DNA from 2 places in the uncultured Pigmentiphaga sp. genome. Region 2 is predicted to be linked to the other one. Evidence: predicted binding sites of a transcription regulator. Region 2 holds the regulator's gene; the other holds the start of a gene.
The links. The regulator HrcA, encoded in region 2, represses chaperone genes, less so after heat shock. The targets are predictions, from matches to a motif close to TTAGCACTCNNNNNNNNNGAGTGCTAA.
Positions count from the first base shown of each region.

Region 1: the regulator HrcA is predicted to act here: its motif matches at 5,409-5,435, upstream of groES (co-chaperone GroES).

Region 1 covers NZ_CALFCW010000065.1:76,918-88,850, forward strand. Annotated here, with positions in the region: gene Q0319_RS15195 (RraA family protein) at 1-694, shown strand, start outside; gene pyrF (orotidine-5'-phosphate decarboxylase) at 758-1,585, opposite strand; gene Q0319_RS15205 (diacylglycerol kinase) at 1,668-2,060, opposite strand; gene Q0319_RS15210 (tripartite tricarboxylate transporter substrate binding protein) at 2,212-3,192, shown strand; gene groL (chaperonin GroEL) at 3,279-4,925, opposite strand; gene groES (co-chaperone GroES) at 4,987-5,274, opposite strand; gene Q0319_RS15225 (tripartite tricarboxylate transporter substrate binding protein) at 5,770-6,756, shown strand; gene Q0319_RS15230 (alpha/beta hydrolase) at 6,758-7,474, shown strand; gene Q0319_RS15235 (LysR family transcriptional regulator) at 7,514-8,446, opposite strand; gene Q0319_RS15240 (tripartite tricarboxylate transporter substrate binding protein) at 8,562-9,536, shown strand; gene Q0319_RS15245 (heme-binding protein) at 9,587-10,111, shown strand; gene Q0319_RS15250 (SDR family oxidoreductase) at 10,297-11,052, opposite strand; gene pcaG (protocatechuate 3,4-dioxygenase subunit alpha) at 11,231-11,872, opposite strand; gene pcaH (protocatechuate 3,4-dioxygenase subunit beta) at 11,887-11,933, opposite strand, start outside.
Region 2 covers NZ_CALFCW010000069.1:81,713-93,645, reverse strand. Annotated here, with positions in the region: gene Q0319_RS16590 (LysR family transcriptional regulator) at 1-719, opposite strand, end outside; gene Q0319_RS16585 (class II aldolase/adducin family protein) at 869-1,663, shown strand; gene Q0319_RS16580 (tripartite tricarboxylate transporter substrate binding protein) at 1,727-2,698, shown strand; gene dnaJ (molecular chaperone DnaJ) at 2,727-3,845, opposite strand; gene dnaK (molecular chaperone DnaK) at 4,076-6,010, opposite strand; gene grpE (nucleotide exchange factor GrpE) at 6,123-6,701, opposite strand; gene Q0319_RS16560 (S4 domain-containing protein) at 6,866-7,252, opposite strand; gene hemH (ferrochelatase) at 7,230-8,321, opposite strand; gene hrcA (heat-inducible transcriptional repressor HrcA) at 8,355-9,359, opposite strand; gene Q0319_RS16545 (NAD kinase) at 9,462-10,358, shown strand; gene recN (DNA repair protein RecN) at 10,391-11,933, shown strand, end outside.

The DNA of each region.
Region 1 (11,933 bases), on a different contig from region 2:
CCCAGAACGCGTAAAAAGCCTCGACATCGAACGTCCGCCGAAGGATCTGATCGACGGTTTCAAGGCGCTCGGCGATGCCACCGGCATCGTCTCAGACGTCATGGACAACCTCGGCATCGTCGGCGCGCTGCCCGGCTCGCGCCTCAAGCCCACCATTCCCGGGGCCACCATCGTCGGGCCGGCCCTCACCCTGCGCAACACCGTGCTGACGGGGCATCCGACCGACAATGCGCGTGCCTATCGCAACGGCATGGCCGAGATCGAAGCCCACAACATCGCGGAAGACGGCGACGTGCTCGTGATCGAAGGCGTGCCGGGGGTCTCCAACATGGGCGGCATTTCGGCCCAGGTGGCCAAGCGCCAGGGCGAGATCGGCGCCATCGTGTCGGGCGGCGTGCGCGACATTGCGCATTCGCGTCGCGTCGGCTTCCCGGTGTGGGCGACCGAAGTCTCGCCCATCACGGGCAAGTGGCGCATCGAGACCATCGAAATCAACGGCCCGGTGCAGATCGAGGGAATACGCGTGAACCCCGGCGATATCGTCGTTGCTGACGACACCGGCGTGTGCTTCATTCCCAAGGAACGCGCACGCGAAGTGCTGGAACTTTCGCGCAAGCGGGCGGCCGCGGAAGATGCGCGCTGCGAGGCGATCGATCGCGGCGTGCCGATCATCGACTTGCCTTCTGCGACTTAAGCCCGCATCGGTTTGCGGGGGCGTGCCCCGCCATGCCGTGGTCGCTCTCGGCCGATCCGGCGCTTAGCCCGGCTTGACGCGATAGCGATTGATCGCGTCGCGCGTGTCGCGGGCCGCGCGTGCCGCGGCCTCGAGCCAGTCGTCGCCGTTGCCGGCGTAGAGGATGGCGCGCGACGAGTTGATCATCATGCCCGTTCCGGCTGCATTGCAGCCGGCTTCCACCGTGGCCTTCACGTCACCGCCCTGGGCACCGATCCCGGGCACCAAAAGCGGCATGTCGCCTCCGATCCGGGCACGCACCGCAGCTAGCTCGGCGGGGTAGGTGGCGCCGACCACCAGGCCGAGCTGGCCGTGCCGGTTCCATTTGTCTGCGACCAGGCCGGCTACGCGCAGATAAAGCGGCTCGCCACCGGTCTCGAGGAATTGAAGGTCTGAGCCGCCGGGGTTGGAGGTGCGGCAGAGCACGATGACGCCCCGGTCAGGCCAGGCGAAGTAAGGCTCGATCGAATCCCAGCCCATGTAGGGGCTGACGGTGACGGCGTCAGCGCCATAGCGTTCGAAGGCCTCGATGGCGTATTGCTCGGCCGTGGAACCGATGTCGCCACGCTTGGCGTCCAGGACCAGCGGGATGTCCGGATGGTGTTCCTTGATGTGACGGCACAGCGCCTCGAGCTGATCTTCGGCGCCGCGCGCCGCGAAGTACGCGACCTGGGGCTTGAAGGCGCACACGTAGGGGGCGGTAACGTCGACGATGGCGCGGCAGAAGTCGAAGATGCGATCGGCGCGTCCGCGCAGCTCGGCGGGGAAACGGGAAGGGTCCGGGTCCAGGCCGACGGTCAGCAAGGAGTCGGATGCAGCCCAGGCCTGCGTGAGTTTGCGGGTGAAAGACATGATGAGACGGGACGGAATCGAGCCGCCATTGTAGGATCAACCGCGGCTTCGCGCGAAACGGGGCGCCGCCCGGCCGCGCGCATTAGGCTGCCCATCGTCCCGCCAGGACGTACACCCAGAGGCCACCCGAAAAGAGCAGTGCCAGCAAGACGGCCGCGCTGCCCAGGTCTTTCGCCCGCCCAAGCAGCGGGTGGGCTTCGACCGATATGGCGTCGGCCAAGGCCTCCACCGCCGAGTTCAGCAGCTCCGCCACCAGCACGAGTAGCATGCTAAAGAGCAGCAAGAGGGTTTCCGAGGCGTCGCGACCCAACCAGACCGCAGCCGGCACCAAGACGAGCGCGAGCGCGACTTCCTGGCGGAAGGCCGCTTCGTGCCTGAACGCGGCGCCCAGGCCTTGCATCGAATAGCGCCAGGCGCGGAGGATGCGCCGCAGGCCACCGGCGCTCTTATAAGGGGAGTGCTGTCGATCAGTCATGGGAGCGAGCCAGGAAGGAAGCGCGCAGGATACCGCCAAACGCGTCGGCGGCGCAGCCTTGGGGTTTGCAACAATGGTCGGCGCCGCGGGGCGATGTTGACATAGATCCCGCAATAACGCCTTTCCAAGCGAATGATAAGGAGACGGAGTCATGAAGCACTTTTCGTCGCCGGCCCGGGCCGCCTGCCTGGCCGGGCTGCTTTCTGCGGCATTGGCCGGTCCCGCCCCGGCAGCCGAGTTTCCCGAGCGATCAGTACGCATCGTGGTCGGCTTTTCGGCGGGGGGGACGACCGACGTCGCTGCACGGATCATCGCCAAGGAATTGAGCGATGACCTTGGCCAGAGCTTCGTGGTCGAAAACAAGCCCGGGGCGGGCAGCAACATCGGTGCGGAATCGGTGGCTCGCGCCAAGCCGGACGGCTACACGCTCTACATGGTGGCCGTGACGAGCGCGATCAACCAGACGCTGTACAAGAACCTGAGCTTCGACATCGTCAAGGATTTCTCGCCCGTTGCCCTCGTCATCAAGGTTCCCAACATCCTCGTGGTGAATCCTTCCCTGCCCGTCAAGAGCGTGCAGGAGCTGGTGGCCTACTTGAAGGCCAATCCTGGCAAAGTGTCCTTCGCTTCGTCCGGCAGCGGCACGTCCATCCACATGGCGGGCGAACTGTTCAAGCTGCGGACCGGTGCGGACATCGTGCATATTCCCTACAAGGGCAGTGCGCCCGCGATCACCGACCTGATTGGGAACCAGGTGCAACTGATGTTCGACAACATGCCGTCCGCGTGGCCGCACGTCCAGGCCGGCAAGTTGCGGGCCTTGGCGGTCACGACCGCGGAGCGTTCGGCCACGGCCCCCGACCTGCCCACCATGGTCGAATCCGGTTTCGAGAAATTCGACGTCTCGTCGTGGTTCGGCCTGATCGCGCCCGCGGGCACGCCACCAGAAATCGTGTCCAAGCTCAACGCCTCGGTGCTCAAGGCACTGGCCAAGCCTGAGGTGCAGCAGAAGTTCAGGGACCTGGGCGCGATCACCGCCCGCACGACGCCCCAGGAGTTCGGCGACTTCATCAAGAGCGAGGTCGAAACCTGGGCGACGGTGGTCAAGGCCTCCGGCGCCAAGGTTGAATAAGGCGTTTCGGCAATAAAAAAAACCGCGCGGCGTATGCCGCGCGGTTTCCAGGCCGAGGCCGAAGGGGATAGGGTTGCGGGACCCGATTAGAAGTCCATGCCGCCCATGCCACCCATGCCGCCCATGCCGCCGCCGGCGGGAGCAGCAGGTTTGTCTTCGACCAGCTCGACCACCGTGGCTTCCGTGGTCAGCAGCAGCGAAGCAACCGAGGCGGCGTTTTGCAGTGCCGTGCGGGTCACCTTGGTCGGATCCAGCACGCCGCATTCGACCATGTCGCCGTACTCGCCGGTGGCGGCGTTGTAGCCGTAGTTGCCCTTGCCGTTCAGCACGTTGTTGACGATCACGCTGGGCTCCTCGCCGGCGTTGGAGACGATGGTGCGCAGCGGTTCTTCAATGGCACGCAGGACGATCTTGATGCCGGCATCTTGATCGGGGTTGTCGCCCTTGAGGTCCTTGATGGCTTGCTTGGCACGGAGCAGGGCCACGCCACCGCCGGGAACGATGCCTTCTTCCACCGCAGCGCGGGTGGCGTGCAGGGCGTCTTCCACGCGGGCCTTCTTCTCTTTCATTTCGACTTCGGTGGCGGCACCGACCTTGATCACCGCCACGCCACCGGCCAGCTTGGCCACGCGCTCTTGCAGCTTCTCACGGTCGTAATCCGAGGTCGCTTCCTCGATTTGGACGCGGATTTGCTTGACGCGGGCTTCGATGGCCTTGGAGTCGCCAGCGCCGTCGATGATGGTGGTGTTTTCCTTGGCCACTTCGACGCGCTTGGCTTGGCCCAGCTCTTGCAGGGTGGCTTTTTCGAGCGAGAGGCCAGTTTCTTCGGAGATGACGGTGCCGCCCGTGAGGATGGCGATGTCTTCGAGCATGGCCTTGCGACGGTCGCCGAAGCCGGGCGCCTTGACGGCGGTGGTCTTCAGGATGCCGCGGATGTTGTTCACCACGAGGGTGGCCAGGGCTTCGCCGTCCACGTCTTCAGCGATGATCAGCAGCGGGCGGCTGGCCTTGGCGACTTGCTCCAGGATCGGCAGCAGGTCGCGGATGTTGCTGATCTTCTTGTCGTGGATCAGGATGTAGGGGTTGTCCAGCGCCGCGACTTGCTTGTCGGGGTTGTTGATGAAGTAGGGCGACAGGTAGCCGCGGTCGAACTGCATGCCTTCCACGACTTCCAGTTCGTTTTCCAGCGACTTGCCGTCTTCGACGGTGATGACGCCTTCCTTGCCCACTTTTTCCATCGCGTCGGCGATGATCTGGCCGATCGAGCTATCGCTGTTGGCCGAGATGGAGCCGACCTGGGCGATTTCCTTGCTCGACGAGCAGGGCTTGCTCAGCTTCTTCAATTCTTCCACGGCGGCGGCGACGGCCTTGTCGATGCCGCGCTTCAGGTCCATCGGGTTCAGGCCGGCGGTGACGTATTTCTGGCCTTCGTGGACGATGGCCTGGGCCAGCACGGTGGCGGTGGTGGTGCCGTCACCGGCGTTGTCGCTGGTCTTGGAGGCGACTTCCTTGACGAGCTGGGCGCCGAGGTTTTCGAACTTGTCCTTCAGTTCGATTTCCTTGGCCACGGACACGCCGTCCTTGGTGACCGTGGGGGCGCCGAAGGAGCGCTCGAGCACGACGTTGCGGCCCTTGGGACCGAGCGTGACCTTGACGGCGTTGGCGAGGACGTTTACGCCGCGCACGACGCGGGCACGGGCGTCATCCCCGAACTGGACTTGTTTGGCAGCCATTTAAGAAAATTCCTTGGAGTATGGGTTGAACGCTAGGGGATCTTGCAGCGAGCCTCAAGGCTTACTGGATCACCGCCAGGATTTCTTCTTCACGGATGACGAGCAGTTCTTCGCCGTCGACCTTCACGGCTTGGCCGGCATACTTGCCGAACAGCACCTTGTCGCCGACTTTGACGTCGACCGGCAGAACCTTGCCGTCTTCGGTCTTCTTGCCCGGGCCAACGGCCAACACTTCGCCTTGGTCAGGCTTCTCGGCAGCGCTGTCGGGGATGACGATGCCTGAAGCGGTTTTGCGCTCGTTGTCCAGGCGTTTGACGATCACGCGATCGTGCAAGGGACGGAGGGCCATACAAACTCCTGATATTCTCGAAGTTGACGTCTGATTATTGAAAAGAGGCTGGAACGCCGGATTCCGGCCAAGACCCGCGCGAGCGGACGATGCGACAGCCTCGCCGGAATGCCCCCGCGCCGTGGACGGCGTTGTTAGCACTCTCGGCTAGCGAGTGCTAATTATAGGGATGGGTCTAGGGTCTTTCAAGCTGAAGGGCGTAACGAGATCGATCCGGTCGAGCGCGACCACCGTTTTGGCGCGGCGTTCGCGCAGGCTAGGGGTTTACCCGAGCGCAAAGCGCGTCAGGCTTTTTTCGCCGGCGCCCCGGGGGTGCCATCGATGCGATGCCCGCGCCGCGCGGGGTCGGGAATCCGCCGCACCTATCGAGAAATCGGATAACAGAGATTTGGAAACGGGCCTGTATTCCCGGGCCCGGCGGCGTAATAATGGCGCGCGGCTGCCGGCAAGGCTCCGTATTCATGCACGACAAATAGATCGATACAAGGAGACAGCATGGAAGCTTTCCGATTTCGTGCCGCCGTGGGCGCATGCGTGCTGCTTGGCGCTGCTGCGACTGCCCCGGCCGCCGCACAAGATTTCCCCGCGCAGTGCCAGGTCCTGAAAATCATCGTTCCGTATTCTCCCGGGGCGTCCGCGGACCTTGCTGCAAGGGTGGTCGCCGAGCGGCTCGGCACGGCTCTGGGCAAGACCATGGTCGTGGAGAACAAGCCGGGCGCGAGCGGCAACATCGGCACCGAAGAAGTGGCGCGCGCCCGGCCAGACGGTTGTACGCTCTTGATGAACGGAACGGTCATCGCGACGTTCGTGCACAGCTTTCCGAAGCTGGGCTATCACCCGTTCAACGACCTGGTGCCCGTGGGCAGCGTGGGCATCACGCCCACGCTCACGGTGGTGCCGGCCAAGAGCCCGTTCCACAGTTTTTCGGAGCTGGTCGAGGCCGGCAAGGCCAAGCCCGATACCTTGAACTACAGCATCGCAGGCTACGGACTGCAGCAACACTTGGCGATCGAGGAAGTGATGGCGCGCACCGGCGCCCGGTTCGTCTACGTGCCCTATAAAGGCGCGGGCGGCGCCGGCATGACCGACCTGCTTGCCGGGCGCGTGGATTTCGCGAGCTTCCTGGCTGCGACGGTCGCGGGTTTCATCAAGAATGGGCAATTGCGCGCGCTGGCCGTGATGCAGGACAAGCGTTCCCCGCTCTTTCCCGACCTGCCGGCCACCGGCGAACTGGGCTTGAAGGGCCTATACGGCGGCGTGCATTTCTTGTTGTTCGCACCAGCCAAGACGCCCCGGGCGATCGTGGACCGTCTCGATGGTGCGCTGGCGAAAGTGGTCGGCTCGGCCGAGGTCAAGGAACGCTTGGCTGGCGCCGGCATGGAAGCGACCGTGATGTCTTCCGCCCAGATGGCAGCCGAAATGCAAGCGCTGTCTGACGCGCTGGGACCCACGATCAAGCGGCTCGGCATCCGGCTGGAATAGCATGGAGCGACGCACTTATGTGTTGGTGCACGGCGCCTGGCACGGGGGGTGGTGCTGGCGCCGGGTGGCCGACCGCTTGAGGGGCGCCGGCCATGCGGTTTTCACGCCGACCCTCACCGGGTTGGGGGAGCGGCGCCACCTGCTGCACGAAGGGATTACGCTGGACACCTTCGTGCAGGATGTCGCCAACGTGATCGAGGCGGAAGAACTCACCGACGTCTACCTGGTCGGACACAGCTTCGGCGGCCGGGTGGCGTGCGGGGTTGCCGACAGAATGAGGGATTCCGTGCACCGGCTGGTCCTGCTCGATGCGGGCTTGCCGGAGCCGGGCAAAGCGGCGTGGGACGGACTTCCCCCCGCAGTGCGCGAGGCCCGCGTGGCGCAGGCCAAGGCCGCCGGACTGCGCTTTGCCATGCCCGCGCCGCCGGCCGAGGCCTTCGGCGTGGTCGAGCCTCAGGCGGCCGCGTGGCTGGCCCGCCGGCTGACCCCGCATCCGCTGGGGGCGTACACGTCGCCATTGCGCCTGTCGAACCCCCTGGGCAACGGACTCCCCGTCACCTATATACGCTGCACCGCGCCGGCCTACGAGCCGATCGCTGCCAGCGCGGAACACGCGCGAGTCCGGAGCGATTGGGAATACCTCGAGCTCGCTACGGGGCACGACGCCATGGTGACCGCGCCAGAAGTCTTGGCGCAAATGCTGCTGGCGCTGAGCTGAGAACGGGCGCCCTACGCGCGCCGGCATCTTCCGGGCTGGCTAATCGGGTGTTGCATGTGAGCTCGCGCTTGTGCGCAGTCGCCTGATCGAAGGATGATCGAGCACGAAGTCTATGAAAGCCTGCGCGGCGGGTGACACCGCCACGTTGGCCCGATGTACGACCGAAACTTCGCGGTGGACGATTGGATCGACCAGCGCCTTCCATGCGATGACCTGCCTGTTTGCCAGCGCGGTCGCATACCCGGGCACGATGCCGATGCCCAGGCCGGAGGCGACCATGCCCATCAGTGTGCCCACGTATGTGGCTTCGGCCACCGGATCCAGCACCATGCCGGCGGCGTTGTAGCCGCGCTCGGTAAGCTCCCGGAACACGCTGCCGCGGGGGAGGGTCAGCACGTTCTCGTCCTGCAGGCGGCGCCATCTCAGGCGCCGCGCACGCGCTAACGGATGTCCTACCGGAAATATCGCGACTAGGGATTCCTCGAACAAGCGGATGCGATGCAGCTCAGACTCCGTTCGCTTGAAAGTGCCGATGGCGAGGTCGGCGGCGCCATTGCGGACTTGGGGCAGCACTTCATCCGGCAGAGCGTCTTTCAGCATCAGTTCGATGCCGGGATAGCGGCGCCTGAAGTCGGCTATGAGAGGCGGAAGCAGCGTGCCCGACAGCACGAGCGGCGCAGCGACCACCACCCGACCGCGCTGGTGAGCCACCCACTGATCGACGTTGGCAATGGCATGCGCGATGTCGGCCAAGATGCGTTCCGCACTGGCCAAGAACTCCGCTCCGACGGCTGTCACGCTGACACTGCGGGTGGTGCGGTCAACCAACCTCGTGCCCAGGCCGCTTTCCAGCTCGCGAATCAGCATGCTGAGCGCCGATTGTGTGACGTGCATCGCGCCGGCTGCCTTGGTGAAGCTGCCGAGCTGGGCAACCAGGACGAACGCCTGTAGCTGACGTACCGTCAGATTCATGAAATGAGCTGATCTATGGATAAGAAATATTCGTTGGAATTATAAGTTGCGCTCGCGTGTAATACGCCGCAGAACAAGTGAGCAAATGCGCGAATTTCTAGCTCGGGGACACATCATGAACTACGGTAACTGCCTGGCTGCGCTATGCGTGGCCCTATCGGCCTGCATGCCTGCGGCAGCGGAAGCACAAGACAAGTACCCGTCGCAACCGGTGAGGATCGTTGTGGGCTTTCCTCCCGGCAGTTCCACGGACGTCGGCACGCGCATTCTTGCCGGCGAGCTGGGTCGCCAGCTGGGGCAGAGCGTGGTCGTGGAGAACCGGCCGGGCGCCAGCAGCGACATCGCCGCACGAGCGGTCGCCGGTGCCCCGGCAGATGGTTATACGCTTTTCGTCATAACGATCGCCAATGCCATCAATTCCAGCTCGCGCAACCCGGACCTTGTGGACATCGTCAAGAGTTTCGACGTCGTGGGAATGGTTGGCAATGTTCCCAATGTCCTGGTTGCCCACCCCGGGCAGAAGATGCAGTCGGTGGATGACTTGATTGCCGCGGCCAAGGCCAACCCGGGCCGTGTGACGTTCGCCTCATCAGGCAACGGCACTTCGCCTCACCTCGCGGGCGAATTGTTCGCGAACAAGGCAGGGGTGAGCTTGCTGCATGTTCCCTACCGCGGGAGCGCGCCGGCCATGACGGACTTGTTGGGCGGACAAGTCGCCATCATGTTCGCGCCCGCTTCGACGGCCTTGCCGCACATCCAGGCAGGCAAGCTCGTTGCGTTGGCGGCCGCCAGCAAGGCGCGCGTGGCAGCTTTGCCCGACTTGAAGACTTTGTCGGAGCTGGGGCTCAAGGATTTCGATACCTCGGTCTGGTTCGGGCTCGCCGCTCCTGCGGGAACCGGGCAGGACGTGCAGCAGAAACTCTCGGCCGCCATCCAGGCCTCACTCGATTCCCCCGAACTGCGCAAGCAGTTCGCCGCGCAGGGCATCGAACCTTTCAAGGCTGGTTCGGAGGATGCCTCTAAATACGTCCGCGCCGAGGTCGAAAAGTGGGCCGAGGTGATGCAGGCGGCAGGGGTCAAGCTGGAGTAACTCCAGGCCTCAATAATCTTCATTTAGTACTTGGCAGGAGCAAACCAGGCATGGCAAAAATACAGATAGCAGAATGCAGGGAATTCATCCGCGCGGCGGAGGAGAAGGCGCGAGAAATGGGGGTGCCGGTCTCGATCGCCGTCGTCAGCGCTGAGGGGCATCTCATTGCCCTGGAGCGCATGGACGACGCCGGTTTCATCACGCCCGAGACAGCCCGTAGCAAGGCCTATACCGTGGCGGCATTCCGCTCGATGAGTCCGCGGTTCCAGGATGGACTGATCATCCAGCAATGGTTCAAGGAGCGGAACCCCCAGATGCTGATGAACGCGTCGGTCTTTACTGGCGGACAGGTTGTGGCGTCGGGAGGGTGCGCTCCCGTGTTCAAGGGCGACGAAATGGTCGGAGCCTACGGGATAAGCGGCGCGACCTCAAACCAAGATGAGGTCATCGGCCGCTATGCCCGCGAGAAGGTGGGTTGGGCGCACAAACCCGCGACGGACGATACGCCCGAGGACGTGAAAAAGCACATCAATGAAATCTACGCCTCGGTGGGGCTTGGGGACCGAGCGCTCTGAGCGACCGCCGCGGAGCATCAGGGCGTACTTCATCCCGCGGGGAGGCCGGTTGGAGCGGCATCAGGGCCGCATAGACCGGTCGCACCCACTTAGTGATTTAGGATCCCGGTCAGTTCAACTGAATCTTGGCCATGCCAATTTTCTCGCAGAATCGCCTGAGTAGCTTCGGCACCTGCTATGACTACTCAGAAAGCGAAGCGCGACATGCCGCCATCGACCGGTATGACCGCGCCCGTCACGTAGGAGGCGCGCGCCGAGCAGAGGAATACGGCCAAGTTGGCGAGTTCCTCGGCCTCGCCGAAACGGCCGGCGGGGATCTCCTGGCGCGCGAACTCGAGCTCGCTTTCCACGGTGGGATAACGCGCCTTCATCTGTTCGCTGTGGATGCGGCCGGGCTGCAGGCAATTGACGGTGACGTTATCTGCGGCGACCAGGCGCGATAGGCCTTTGGCCCAGACGTGGACGGCGGCCTTGGCGGAGAAGGCAGCGTTGAGGATCTTGGGTTCGGACGTGCCGGTGATGTTGATCACACGCCCCCATTTCTGGCTGCGCATGCCGGGGATGATCGCATGGGTCAACTCCCTCAGGCGGAAGAAGTTGAGCGTCATGCCTTCCATCCATTTGTCGGGCCCGGCATCGAAATCGAGGGGTCGGCTGCCGCCGCCGGCGTTGACCAATATGTCGATGTGGCCGAAGGCCGCGCGCGCCGATTGCTCGATGAGTTCGATCGAGTCTTCCCGGTAGAGGTCGGCCTCGACGACCAGGGGAGCGGGGCCGCCGGCAGCCATGATGTCCTGGGCAAGCGCCTCTAGGAGGGGGCGGCGGCGCGCGACCAGCGCGACGCGGACGCCTTCCATGGCCAGGCCCATGGCAATGGCTTTACCTATTCCTTGGCTGGCCCCCGTGACCACGGCCGTGCGTTCCCGCAATTGCAGATCCATTTTTCCTCCCTGGTGTTGGTGGCGAGATAGTAGTCATCGCCGACGGTCTTGGAAAGAAGAAGGACGTGCGCAAAAAAAGCGCCGCATCGGTGGATGCGGCGCTTTTGGCCTCGCTGCGGGATGGCCGGGAGGGGACGGCTGGGCCGGCTGCGGGCGGGCCCAGCCGCGAGCCCGCGCATCAGACGTCGAAGAACACCGTTTCCTTGCCGCCGTCGGGCGTGTCCTGGATGCGGATGTCGAAGCGGTACACCACCTTGCCGTCGCGTTCTTCGCGCTTGGCAATCAGGGTGTTGCGCCGTACTTCCCACTCGATCCCATTGATGATGGGATCCTTGGCATTGGCTTCTTTCTCGTCTTCGAAGTAGACCCGCGTGTGCAGGCCGATGTTGATGCCGCGGGCGAACAGGACGAGGCAGATGTGGGGCGCCTGCATGGTGCCGGGCTTGGGCCCGGGCACCGGGCCGGGCTTGATGGTCTCGAAGCTGTAGAAGCCAGTCTCGAAATCCGCGCCCGTGCGGCCCCATCCGCGGAAGGTCGGGTCGATGGGCTTGTCTTGCGTGTCGGCCGGGTGGGCATACTTGCCGGCGGCGTTGGCTTGCCAGATTTCGATCAGCACGTCGCGCAGCACGGTGCCGCTGCCATCGAACACCTGGCCCTCGAGGCGGATGCGTTCGCCCTTGGTTTCGGGCTGGACGAGGACGTTGCCGAAATTGTTCTCGAAAATATCGAAGCCGGCCTGCTTGGGAGCGAGGCCGATGTGCACGTACGGGCCGCCCGTCTGGGAGGCCGTCTCGCGGTAGAAGGTGATCTGGGTGCTCATGATCCTGTTCTCCCTCAGACGTTCTCGAACCAAGTCGCGGAGCGGCCGCGCAGCGTGATGT
Region 2 (11,933 bases):
GCGGTCATCCAGAATGCCGAGGAAAGAAAGTTGACCTCGTGCACCACGTTCAAGGTCACGCCGGCTTCGGCCGCCGCGGCCTCCATCTGGCGGCGAATGCCGTACGCCAGCCCGGGGCGTACCGCGATCACCGGCTGTGCCGAGAGCTCGCGCCACCGGACCTGGCGCCGGCGGGCGAACGGATGGTCCGTGGCGCACACCAGGCATAGGTGATCGCGCAGCAACAGCCTAGACGCCAGGAGAGGCTCCTCGCGCTCGAGGGTGCCGATTCCGAAATCCACGGCCTCGGATGACACCCGGGACAGAAACTGGTCCGGCGCGCAGTCGTCCAAGACCAATTGGACGCCGGGAAAGTCCTCCCGGAAGCGCCGCACCACGCCGGGCATCAAGACACTGCCCACGGTCGCGGTAACCGCCACATGAACGCGCCCGGTCCGGCACTCGCCCAAGTCCCGCGTCCTCGCCCCGAGCCAGGCCACGTCGCCCAGGATCCGCTCCGCCGTCGCAATGATTTCCTGCGCCGCCTGCGTCGGCACCAGCGAACGCGAGGTCCGGTCGAACAGGCGCAAGTTGAGCGTGGACTCCATTTGCCGAAGCATGGTGCTGACGGCTGACTCCGTGACCGAGAGCCGGTCAGCGGCCGTCGTGAGTTTGCCGAGCCGGTACACGGCAACGAAGGCACGCAGTTGCCGCAGGCTCAACTGGGTTTCGATGCTCATTCAATGTTTTCTCAAGGTTCAATCAAAATCTTTTGATTGGCTTCGGCCCGAGCCGGGTCTTCAATACAGGAAGAAGGGCGGCGCGGCGAGCATACTCTACCCCAGACTCCCTCGCTTGACCCCTCTTTATCCATCAAGCTCGGGAATCTATGTCGAACGACCACAGTAGTACCACCCGCAACCCCGCGTGGAGCGACGAGGAATGGCAAACCCGCATCGACCTGGCCGCGTGCTATCGCCTGCATGCGCACTACGGCTGGACCGACCTCATCTATACGCATATCTCCGCCCGCGTGCCGGGCGAGGAAGAACACTTCTTGCTCAACCCGTTCGGATTGATGTTTGACGAGGTCTGCGCCTCCAACCTGGTCAAGATCGACATCGACGGCAACGTCATCGAACCCACCCCGCACCGGATCCATCGCGCGGGCTTCGTCATCCACAGTGCCATCCATGCGGCGCGCCCCGACGCCCGCTGCGTGATCCACGCTCACACCCGAGCGGGCATGGCTGTCTCGACCATGAAATGCGGGCTGCTTCCGCTCACCCAGCACGCCATGCTGTTCCACGGGAAAGTGGCCTATCACGACAGCGAGGGCTTCGCGAACCAGCTCGCCGAACGCGAGCGGCTGGCCGCCGACCTGGGCGACAAGCCGGTCATGATCCTACGCAATCACGGCACGCTCATTGCCGGGGAAACCATCGGCCAGGCATTCGCGATGATGTGGCACCTGGAGATGGCCATGCAGGCCCAGGTCGATGCCCTCGCGAGCGGCCAGGAGCTGGTGCAGCCGGGCACGGCGTTGGCCGAAAAAATTTCAGCCGCCGGCTTTCGCCCGCCCGGGACGCTGCGCTCGGACGGGACGATGAGCCCCTTGGGGAACCTCGAATGGCCGGCCCTGCTGCGCATGCTGGACCGCAAAGACCCGTCGTATCGAACCTGATCGTTGCAATCCGTCCCCACCCATAACACATGGCGCGGCTTGAACCGCGCGAGGAGACACACGATGTTCCGCCGTTGCCCGAAACTCGTCGTCCGCCTGGTCGCAGCGCTCGCGTTCTTCACCGGGGCTGCCCATGCCTATCCCGATAAACCGATACGCATCATCATCCCCTACGCGCCGGGAGGAGGCGCGGACGGCGTTTCCCGGCTGCTGGCCCAGCGGCTGGAAAAAAGCTTCGGGCAACCGGTACTGGTCGAATCGCGCGCCGGAGGCAATACGGTCATCGCGGCCCAGGCCGTGGCGCGGGCCGCTCCGGACGGCTATACCTTGCTGATGACGGGCGGCTCCACCATGTCGCTGATTCCGCTGACCAGCAAGAAGGTGCCCTACGACCCGCTGGCCGACTTCGCGCCCATCAGCATTCTGTCCAAGGGGCCGTATCTTCTGTGTGTCTCGGCGGAACTGGGCGTCAACACCCTCGACGAGGTCCTCGCGCTCGCGCGCGCCAAGCCCGGCGCCCTGTCCTATGCGTCGAATGCCATCGGCGGTTCTGCGCACCTGGGCATGGAACTGCTGGCACAGCGAGCCAAGGTCCAGCTCAACCACGTTCCATACAAGGGGTTCGCCCCGGCCATCGGGGATGTCGTGTCGGGCCGCACGCCCCTGGCGATGCTGGACCAGGCAACGCTGGGCGGTTTCGGCAAGTCGGGCCGGATCAAGGTCCTGGCTGCCACTTCGCTGACGCGATCCAGCATGTACCCGGACGTGCCGACGCTGGCCGAACTCGGCTTCCCCGGCTACGAGCTGGAAACCTGGTTCGCCCTCTACGCCCCGGCAGGTACCCCGGACTCGATCATCGAAAAACTGGGCGCCGAAGTGCGGGCCTGGCTATCCACCCCCGAAGCCCAGCAGGCCCTGAACGCGCTGGGGCAAGAAGCGGCCGCATCCACGCCTGAAGCGGTCCGCGACCGCATCAAGAGTGAGCAGCAATCCTACGGCCCGCTGATCGAGGCCGCGAAAATCAGTACCGACTGATTCAGGCTGGCGCCGGGACGGGCCAGGGTCAGCTGAAGAATTCCTTCACCCGGTCCGTCCAGGACTTGCTCTGGGGCGAGTGCTTGTCGCCGCCCTCGTTGAGCGAGGCCTCGAACTCGCGCAGTAGCTGCTTCTGCTTCTCGTTCAGGCGCACCGGGGTTTCCAACACCACGTGGCAGTAGAGATCGCCAGGATAGCTGGAACGCACGCCCCGGATGCCCTTGCCCCGCAGGCGGAACACCTTGCCCGACTGCGTGCCTTCAGGAATGGTGATCTGGCCGCGCCCGCCAAGCGTGGGCACCTCCAGCTCCCCGCCGAGCGCGGCAGTGGTGAAGGGAATCGTCAGCTCGCAGTGCAGGTCGTCGCCATCGCGCTGGAAGATGGGGTGCGGCTTGATGTGGATCTCGACGTAGAGGTCGCCCGGAGGACCGCCGTTGACGCCCGGCTCGCCATTGCCGGCGGACCGGATGCGCATGCCGTCATCGATCCCGGCCGGAATCTTCACCTGCAGCGTCTTATTGCGCCGCACCTTGCCCACCCCGTCGCACGTCGTGCAGGGCTCGGGAATGACCTTGCCCGTGCCGTGGCACGTGGGGCAGGTCTGCTGCACGCTGAAGAACCCCTGCTGCATGCGCACCGCCCCGGTGCCGCCGCAGGTGTGGCAGCTCTTGGGATGCGTGCCCGGCTTGGCCCCGCTGCCATGGCAAGTGTCGCAGTTGTCCCAGCTGGGAACGCGGATTTCGGTCTCGAACCCCGCAGCCGCCTGTTCCAGCGTGATTTCCATGCTGTATTTGAGGTCCGCGCCGCGGTACATCTGGGGGCCGCGCTGGCGCCCGGCGCCGAAGATCTCGCCAAAGATATCGCCAAACGCGTCGGCGAAACTACCTGCCCCGCCGCCCATGCCTCCCGCCGCGGCGGCATCGACGCCGGCGTGGCCATAACGGTCGTAGGCATCGCGCTTGTCAGAGTCGGAAAGAATCTCGTAGGCGTATTTGACCTCTTTGAACTTCTCTTCCGCTTCCTTGGAGTCCGGATTGCGGTCCGGATGGTATTTCATGGCCAGCTTGCGGTAGGCCTTCTTGATCTCTTCCTCGGAAGCGGTGCGGGATACGCCGAGGACTTCGTACAAGTCGCGTTTGGTGGACATGATGGTCTTTCAAGTGGCCTGCGGGAGGCCGTGATCTCTTAGGCGAATAGCTGCGTTGCTATTGACTCTGGTTTGGGTAGGCCCCCTCTGCCCGTCGAAGCCTTCCAGGAGCGGCTCCGGCGAACGGAGGGGGCCTACCCAAAACCCCGCACTGCGCCTTGCGGCGCCGTGCGGGAGACGCTGGGCCCGAACGGGGCGGCCCTCATTGTAGGCTGCCCCGGGCCGGCGGATTATTTGTCGTCGCGCTTGACTTCCTTGAAGTCGGCATCGACCACGTTGTCGTCGGCCTTGGCGCCGCCGGCATTCTCGCCGGAGGCCGCGCCGGCCGCCTGTGCCTGGGCCTGCATGTCGGCATACATCTTCTCGCCCAGCTTCTGCGAGGCCTTGGACAGCGCTTCGACCTTGGCATCGATCGTGGCCTTGTCGCCGTCTTTCAAGACGCCTTCGAGGTCCTTGATCGCGGCCTCGATGGCTTCCTTCTCGGAAGCATCGAGCTTGTCGCCGTACTCGGACAGCGACTTGCGGGTGGCGTGGACCAGCGCGTCGGCCTGGTTGCGCGACTGCGCGAGCTCGGCGACCCGGCGGTCCTCGTCGGCGTTGGCCTCGGCGTCGCGGATCATGCGCTCGACTTCGGCTTCGGTCAGGCCGGAGTTGGCCTTGATCGTGATCTTGTTCTCCTTGCCCGTACCCTTGTCGCGGGCGGACACGTGCAAGATGCCGTTGGCGTCGATGTCGAACGTGACCTCGATCTGCGGCACGCCACGCGGCGCGGGCGGAATGCCTTCGAGGTTGAATTCGCCCAGCGCCTTGTTGGCCGAGGCGATCTCGCGCTCACCCTGGTACACCTTGATGGTCACCGCGGGCTGGTTGTCCTCGGCGGTGGAGAAGACCTGGGTGTACTTGGTCGGGATCGTGGTGTTCTTCTTGATCATCTTGGTCATGACGCCGCCCAGGGTCTCGATGCCCAGCGACAGAGGCGTCACGTCCAGCAACAGCACGTCCTTGCGATCGCCGGCGAGCACCGACCCCTGGATGGCGGCGCCAGCGGCGACGGCTTCATCCGGGTTCACATCCTTGCGCGGCTCGCGGCCGAAGAACTCCTTGACCTTCTCCTGCACCTTGGGCATGCGCGTCATGCCGCCGACCAGGATGACGTCATCGATATCCGAGACCTTGATGCCGGCGTCCTTGATGGCGATGCGGCAGGGCTCGATCGTACGTTCGATCAGGTCCTCGACCAGCGCTTCCAGCTTGGCGCGGGTGATCTTCATGTTCAGGTGCTTGGGACCGGAGGCGTCGGCCGTGATGTACGGCAGGTTGATCTCGGTCTGCGAGGACGAGGACAGCTCGATCTTGGCCTTTTCCGCGGCTTCCTTCAGGCGCTGCAGGGCCAGGACGTCCTTCGAGAGGTCCGTGCCTTGCTCTTTCTTGAACTCGGCGATGATGTAGTTGATCAGCACCTGGTCGAAGTCTTCGCCGCCCAGGAAAGTGTCGCCGTTGGTGGACAACACCTCGAACTGCTTTTCGCCGTCGACGTCCGCGATTTCAATGATCGAAATGTCGAACGTACCGCCGCCCAGGTCATACACGGCAATCTTGCGGTCGCCCTTGTCGGTCTTGTCCAGGCCGAATGCGAGCGCAGCCGCGGTCGGCTCGTTGATGATGCGCTTGACCTCCAAGCCCGCGATGCGGCCGGCATCCTTGGTCGCCTGGCGCTGGCTGTCGTTGAAGTAGGCCGGAACCGTGATCACGGCCTCGGTCACTTCCTCGCCCAGATAATCCTCGGCGGTCTTCTTCATCTTGCGCAGCACTTCGGCCGAGATCTGGGGCGGCGCCAGCTTCTTGTCGCGCACTTGCACCCAGGCGTCGCCGTTGTCGGCCTTGACGATGGAGTAAGGCATCAGGTGGATGTCCTTCTGCACCTCGTCTTCTTCGAACCGGCGACCGATCAAGCGCTTGACCGCGTACAGCGTGTTCTTGGGGTTGGTGACCGCCTGGCGCTTGGCCGGCGCGCCCACGAGGATCTCGCCATCTTCCATGTAGGCGACGATGGAGGGAGTGGTGCGGGCGCCTTCGGCGTTCTCGATGATCTTGACCTGCGTACCTTCCATGACTGCCACGCAGCTGTTGGTGGTACCCAGGTCGATGCCTATGATTTTGCCCATGATCCTATTCCTGAAAATCGGAGAATTTTCTTGACTGGTGAATAAATTGGGGGATTCTTCGTGATTTCAATGCCTGCGATGACATCGTTCAATCGCGGCGGACCCGCATACCTCACTTCGGCGCAGCGACCGTCACCAACGCCGGGCGCAGCACCCGATCCACGATCATGTAACCCTTTTGCAGCGTCTGGACGATGGTATTGGCCGGCTCATCCGACGGCACCGAGGCGATGGCCTGATGGTGATGGGGGTTGAATTTGTCCCCGGGGACGGGAGCGATCTCCATCAGCTTGTTGCGCTCGAACGCGCCGGTCAGCTGCTTGAGCGTCACTTCCACGCCTTCGCGCAGGGACTCCAGGGACTGGTTTTCCTGGGCCAGCGCGGCCTCCAGACTGTCCCTGACCGGCAGCAGGCTCTCGGCAAAGGACTCGATGCCGAACTTCTGCGCCTTGGCCACTTCCTCCTGGGCGCGACGCCGCACGTTGTCGGCCTCGGCCACCGCCCGCAGCATGGCATCGTAATGCTCCTTGGCCTGCGCCTGGGCAGCGGCCAATTGGGCTTGCAGCTCGGCGACCGGATCCTCCTGCGCGGGCTCCTGGACCGGGTCTTGGGTTTGCTGCGTCGCAGCATCCGTCACGGGCTGATCCGGTTCCGGAATGGGTTGGTCGCCAGGCTTTTGCTCAGCCGACATTGATGCCTCCATAAAAAACCAATTAAATCAGGGACTTGTTGAGATACTATGCGCAAGGTGGGGATGAACGCCCCTATTTCAAGAGGGGGAATATACCCTCAAGCGAAAAAACCCCGCCCGCGCGGGAGCCCTCCTGCCCCGCGCGCAAACGTGGCGGCTCCCGCTCAGTGCGGCGAAAAGGATTTGAGTTTTTCGAGCTGGCGCCGGTCGTGCTTGGTGGGGCGGCCCTTGATGTGGGCGGACGGATCGACATTCTGCTTGCGCAGCTCCAGCGCTTCGAGCCGGCGCTTGAGCCCTTGCGGCGTCTCGTCGTAGAGCGTGCGGGCGAATACCGCCGGCCCCCGCTGCGCAGACAAGCCCCGCACCAGGACTTCCCAGTCCTGCTCGCCCGCGCGGATCTGCAGGATGTCCCCGGGCCGCACGGACCGGGACGGCTTGACCCGATCCCCGCCCACTTTGACCTGCCCCGCCTCGACGGCCGCCTGGGCGAGCGACCGGGTCTTATAAAACCGGGCCGCCCAAAGCCACTTATCGATTCGTAGTTCTTCCATTTCCATCCTGTGCATGCATTGCACGGTCAAGAGGCCGCCCGGGCCTTCGCCCCACCCAACCCTGCAGGTGCCGTTCCGCCAAGTCGGCCAGGGCAGCGACCCAGGGACCGAAGTCGTTCAGGGCGGGAATGTAGCGGAGCTGGCGTCCGCCGGCGGCGACGAAAGCCTCTTTGGCCTGCACCGCGATCTCTTCCAAGGTTTCGATGCAGTCGGCGACGAAGCCCGGGCAGAACACGTCCACGTCGGCCACGCCGGCCTGGGCCAACTCCTTGAGCCTGGGTTCGGTATACGGCTGCAGCCATTCGGCGGCGCCGAAGCGGCTCTGGAACGTCACCTCTGCCTCCCCGGCGGCCAGCCCAAGCTCCTCGGCCAGCAGGCGGCCGGTGCGCAGGCACTGGTCGTGGTAAGGGTCTCCGAGCTCCGCGCAGCGCTTGGGCACGCCATGGAAACTCAACACCAGCTTCTGCCCCCGCCCCTCCCGTTCCCAAAATTCGCGGATGCGGGAGGCCATGGCGCCGATGTAGCCGGGATCGTCATGGAAGTCCCGCACGTAGCGGATTTCGGGCACGTTGCGCAGGCAGGCAAGGCGCGCGCCCACCCCGTCGACGACCGCAGCCGTGGTGCTGGCCGCATATTGCGGATAAAGCGGCAGTACGAGGATGCGCTCGCACCCCGCGGCACGCAGGGCGCCGATGCCGTCGGCCAGCGACGGAATCCCGTAGCGCATGGCAAGCGCCACCTCCACGTCCAGGCCCCGGCCCGAGAGCTCGCCCCGCAGCCGCTCGCCCTGGCGCCGGCTCCACACCATTAGCGGAGAGCCTTCGGGCATCCATATCGAGGCATAGCGCCGTGCCGCCTCCCGGGGGCGCAAGGTCAGGACGATGCCGTACAGGATGGGCAGCCAGAGGAAGCGCGGGAGTTCGACCACGCGCGGATCCGAGAGGAATTCGGCCAGGTAGCGGCGCACCGCGGCCGGGGCGGGCGCGTCCGGCGAGCCCAGGTTGACCAGGAGCAAGCCGGTACGGGTAGGGTGGCCGGCTGGCGCCGAGGGCTCGGGAAGGAAGCGCATGAAAGGCTTTCCGGTGTGTCGCGCAGGCGAGGGTTAGCAATGGCTCAAGGCGTTCGACAACAGGCGGGCCGTAATGTCGACGATGGGAATGACGCGCTCATACGACATTCGCGTCGGGCCGATCACCCCTACCGTCCCGACGACCTTGCCGTCCACGCCGTAGGGGGCGGTAATGATGCTGACTTCTTCCATCGGCACCAGCTGGGAATCCCCGCCGATGTAGATCTGCACCCCCTGGGCGCGGCTGGACATGTCGAAAAGCTGCATGAGGTCCGTCTTTTTCTCGAAGAGCTCGAACATCTTGCGCAGCTTGTCCATGTCGGAGGCCAGGTCCGAGACGCCAAGCAGGTTCAGCTCGCCGGAAATCACCACGCCTTCGTTTTCGCTTGCCGCCTCGACGCTGGCATCCACCGCCTGCGCCATGAGCTTGGAGATGTCGTCCCGCAGCCGGCTCAGCTCTTTCTGCAGCAATTGCCGGGCGTCGTCGAAGGACTTGCCGCTGAAATGCTGGTTGAAGAAATTAGCGGCCTCAGTGAGCTCCGACGACGAGTAATCGCGCTGCACCGACAGGATGCGGTTCTGCACGTCGCCTTCGGGCGTCACGATGATCAGCAGGACGCGCCGCTCCGAAAGCCGGATGAATTCGATCTGGCGGAAGACTTGGCTGCGCTTGGGCGCCATGACCACGCCGGCGAAATGCGTGAGGTTGGACAGCAGCGAGGCGGCCGCCGCGATGACGCGCTGCGGTTCCGCCGAAGGCAGCATGTTCTGGATATGGGACGCCTCCGACACCTCGTACGGCTGCACGGTAAGCAGCGAATCCACGAACATGCGGTAGCCGCGCGGCGTGGGCACCCGCCCGGCCGACGTGTGCGGGCTGTGGATCAAGCCATGCTCTTCGAGGTCGGCCATCACGTTGCGGATGGTGGCCGGAGAGAGGTCGAAGACCTTGGAAAGCGTACGCGAGCCGACAGGCTGTCCGTCACTAATGTAACGCTCGATGAGAGCTTTCAACAACGCACGTGCGCGATCGTCCATAAGCCTATTTTACCCCGTAGGGTGTGCGCCGTCCCCGTCGAAACGGCCGGAACGGGACGGATTTTGTTCAATGCCGCATTCTTCCGCCCATATAATGGACGCATGCATTTTCCCATCGTCGCCCTGGTTGGCAAATATCACGACACCGGCATTGCCGCCCCGCTGCGCGCCGTCGCGCAGATGCTGCGCGAGGCCGGCCGCGAGGTCTTGTTCGAAAAAGACACCGCTGCCAACATCGGCGTCGATGAATATCCTGCCGCAACCGTGGAAGAGATCGGGCAGCGCGCCTCGCTCGCCATTGTCATGGGCGGGGACGGCACCATGCTCGGCGTGGCGCGCCAGCTGGCGCCCTGGGACGTGCCCGTCGTAGGCATCAACCATGGCCGGCTCGGCTTCATCACCGACATCCCGCTCGAAGACGCCTGTACCGCCGTGGCAGGCATGCTGAACGGCGAATACGAATCCGAGACCCGCACCCTGCTCGCCTCCAGCGTGATCCGCGGCGATACCACGCTGGTCTCGGCATTGGCGCTGAACGACGTGGTCCTGAGCCGGGCCGGGCTGGGCGGCATGGTGGAAGTCACGGTGCAGGTCGACGGCCTATATATGTCGAAGCAGCGCGCCGACGGGCTCATCATCGCCACGCCCACCGGCTCGACGGCCTACGCGCTCTCGGCCAACGGCCCCATCCTGCACCCGGCCCTGCGCGGGCTGGTGCTGGTGCCGGTGGCCCCGCAGGCCCTCTCGAACCGGCCCATCGCCATCCCGGACGACTGCACCATCGAAATCACGCTGACGCGCTCCCCGGGCGGCCGGGACGAAAGCGCGAGCGTCCACTTCGACATGCAAAGCTGGTCCTCGCTCCAGGAAGGCGATCGCGTCCTGGTGAGACGCGCCGAACATACGATCCGCTTCCTGCATCCGGCCGGATACAGTTATTTTTCCACCTTGCGGCGCAAGCTGCACTGGAACCAGATCTCGGGCACTGCAATCGACTAACCCTGCCCCGTCCCTCTTCCGGCTTCATCCGTATGCTGCGCGCCCTGCACATCAGCGATTTCGTGATCGTCGACCACACCGAAGTCGAATTCGGCCCGGGCTTCACCGTTTTTTCTGGCGAGACTGGCGCGGGCAAATCCATCCTGATCGACGCCCTGGCCCTGGCCCTGGGCGAACGGGCCGACGCCTCGGTGCTGCGGGAAGGCGCGAGCCGCGCCGAAGTCAGCGCGGTATTCGACGTACCCGCATCGCTGCGCGACTGGCTGGCCGAGCGCGAGCTGGATACCGAAAGCCTGGTGCTACGCCGCGTGGTCGACGCCCAGGGCCGCAGCCGGGGCTACATCAACGGCGTGCCTGCCACCCTCACCCAGTTGCGCGAGTTGGGCGAGCGGCTGGTCGACATCCACGGCCAGCACGCCCACCAGAGCCTGCTCAAGCCGCATTTCCAGCGCGACATGCTCGACGACCACGGCGGGCACGGCGACATGCGCCGCGCGGTGGCCGAGGCCTGGAAAGCCTGGCGCGAACTGGAACGCAAGCTGGAGGAAGTCGAGCGGAACGCCGCCATGCTGGCCCAGGAGCGCGAGCGCCTGCAGTGGCAGGCGGACGAACTGGGCCGCCTGGCGCTCAAGCCCGGTGAATGGGACGAACTCCAGGCCGAACACAAGCGGCTGGCCCATGCCCAGGCCCTGATAGACGGCGCCAGCCAGGCCATCGCGGCGCTCGATGAAGACGACGATTCCGCCCATTCCCGCCTGGCCGCCGCGGCCCAGCGCATCGCCCAGCTCGCGACGCACGACGCCGCGCTCGCGCCGGTCGCCGAAGCCTTGGAATCGGCCCGCATCGCGCTGCAGGAGGCGGTCTCCGACCTGAACGGCTATCTCTCCCGGCTCGAACTCGATCCGCAGCGCCTGGCCGAGGTCGAGGCCCGCCTGCAGGCAGTGTTCGACACGGCCCGCAAGTTCCGGCTCCAGCCCGAGCAGCTGGCGGCGCAGCATGCCGCGCTGCTGGCGCAACTCGACACGCTGAAAGACGCCGAAGACGTCGAAGCCCTGCGCAAGAGAGCCGCCAACGCGAAGGCTGCCTACGAGGAGGCCGCCGCCAAACTGAGCCGGGCCCGCCGCAAGGCGGCCGCATCGCTCGGCAAGGCCGTGACACAGGCCATGCAGGCCCTGGCGATGGGCGGCGGCAAGTTCGAAGTCGCCGTGGAACCGTCGGACCCGGGTCCTGCGGGCAACGATGCCATCGAATTCCGGGTGGCGGGCCATGCCGGCACGACGCCGCGCCCCCTCTCCAAAGTGGCCTCGGGCGGAGAGCTGGCGCGGATCTCGCTTGCGCTGTCGGTCATCGCCAGCCGCGCTGCCCGGGTGCCGACCCTGATATTCGACGAGGTGGACACCGGCATAGGCGGGGCTGTCGCGGAGGTGGTCGGCCGCCTGCTGCGGGAGCTCGGCAGCCTGCACCAAGTGCTATGCGTGACGCACTTGCCGCAGGTGGCGGCCTGCGGCAACACGCACCTGCGGGTGGACAAACGCCAGGAAAATGGAACGGCGGTTTCGACGGTCACCGTACTCG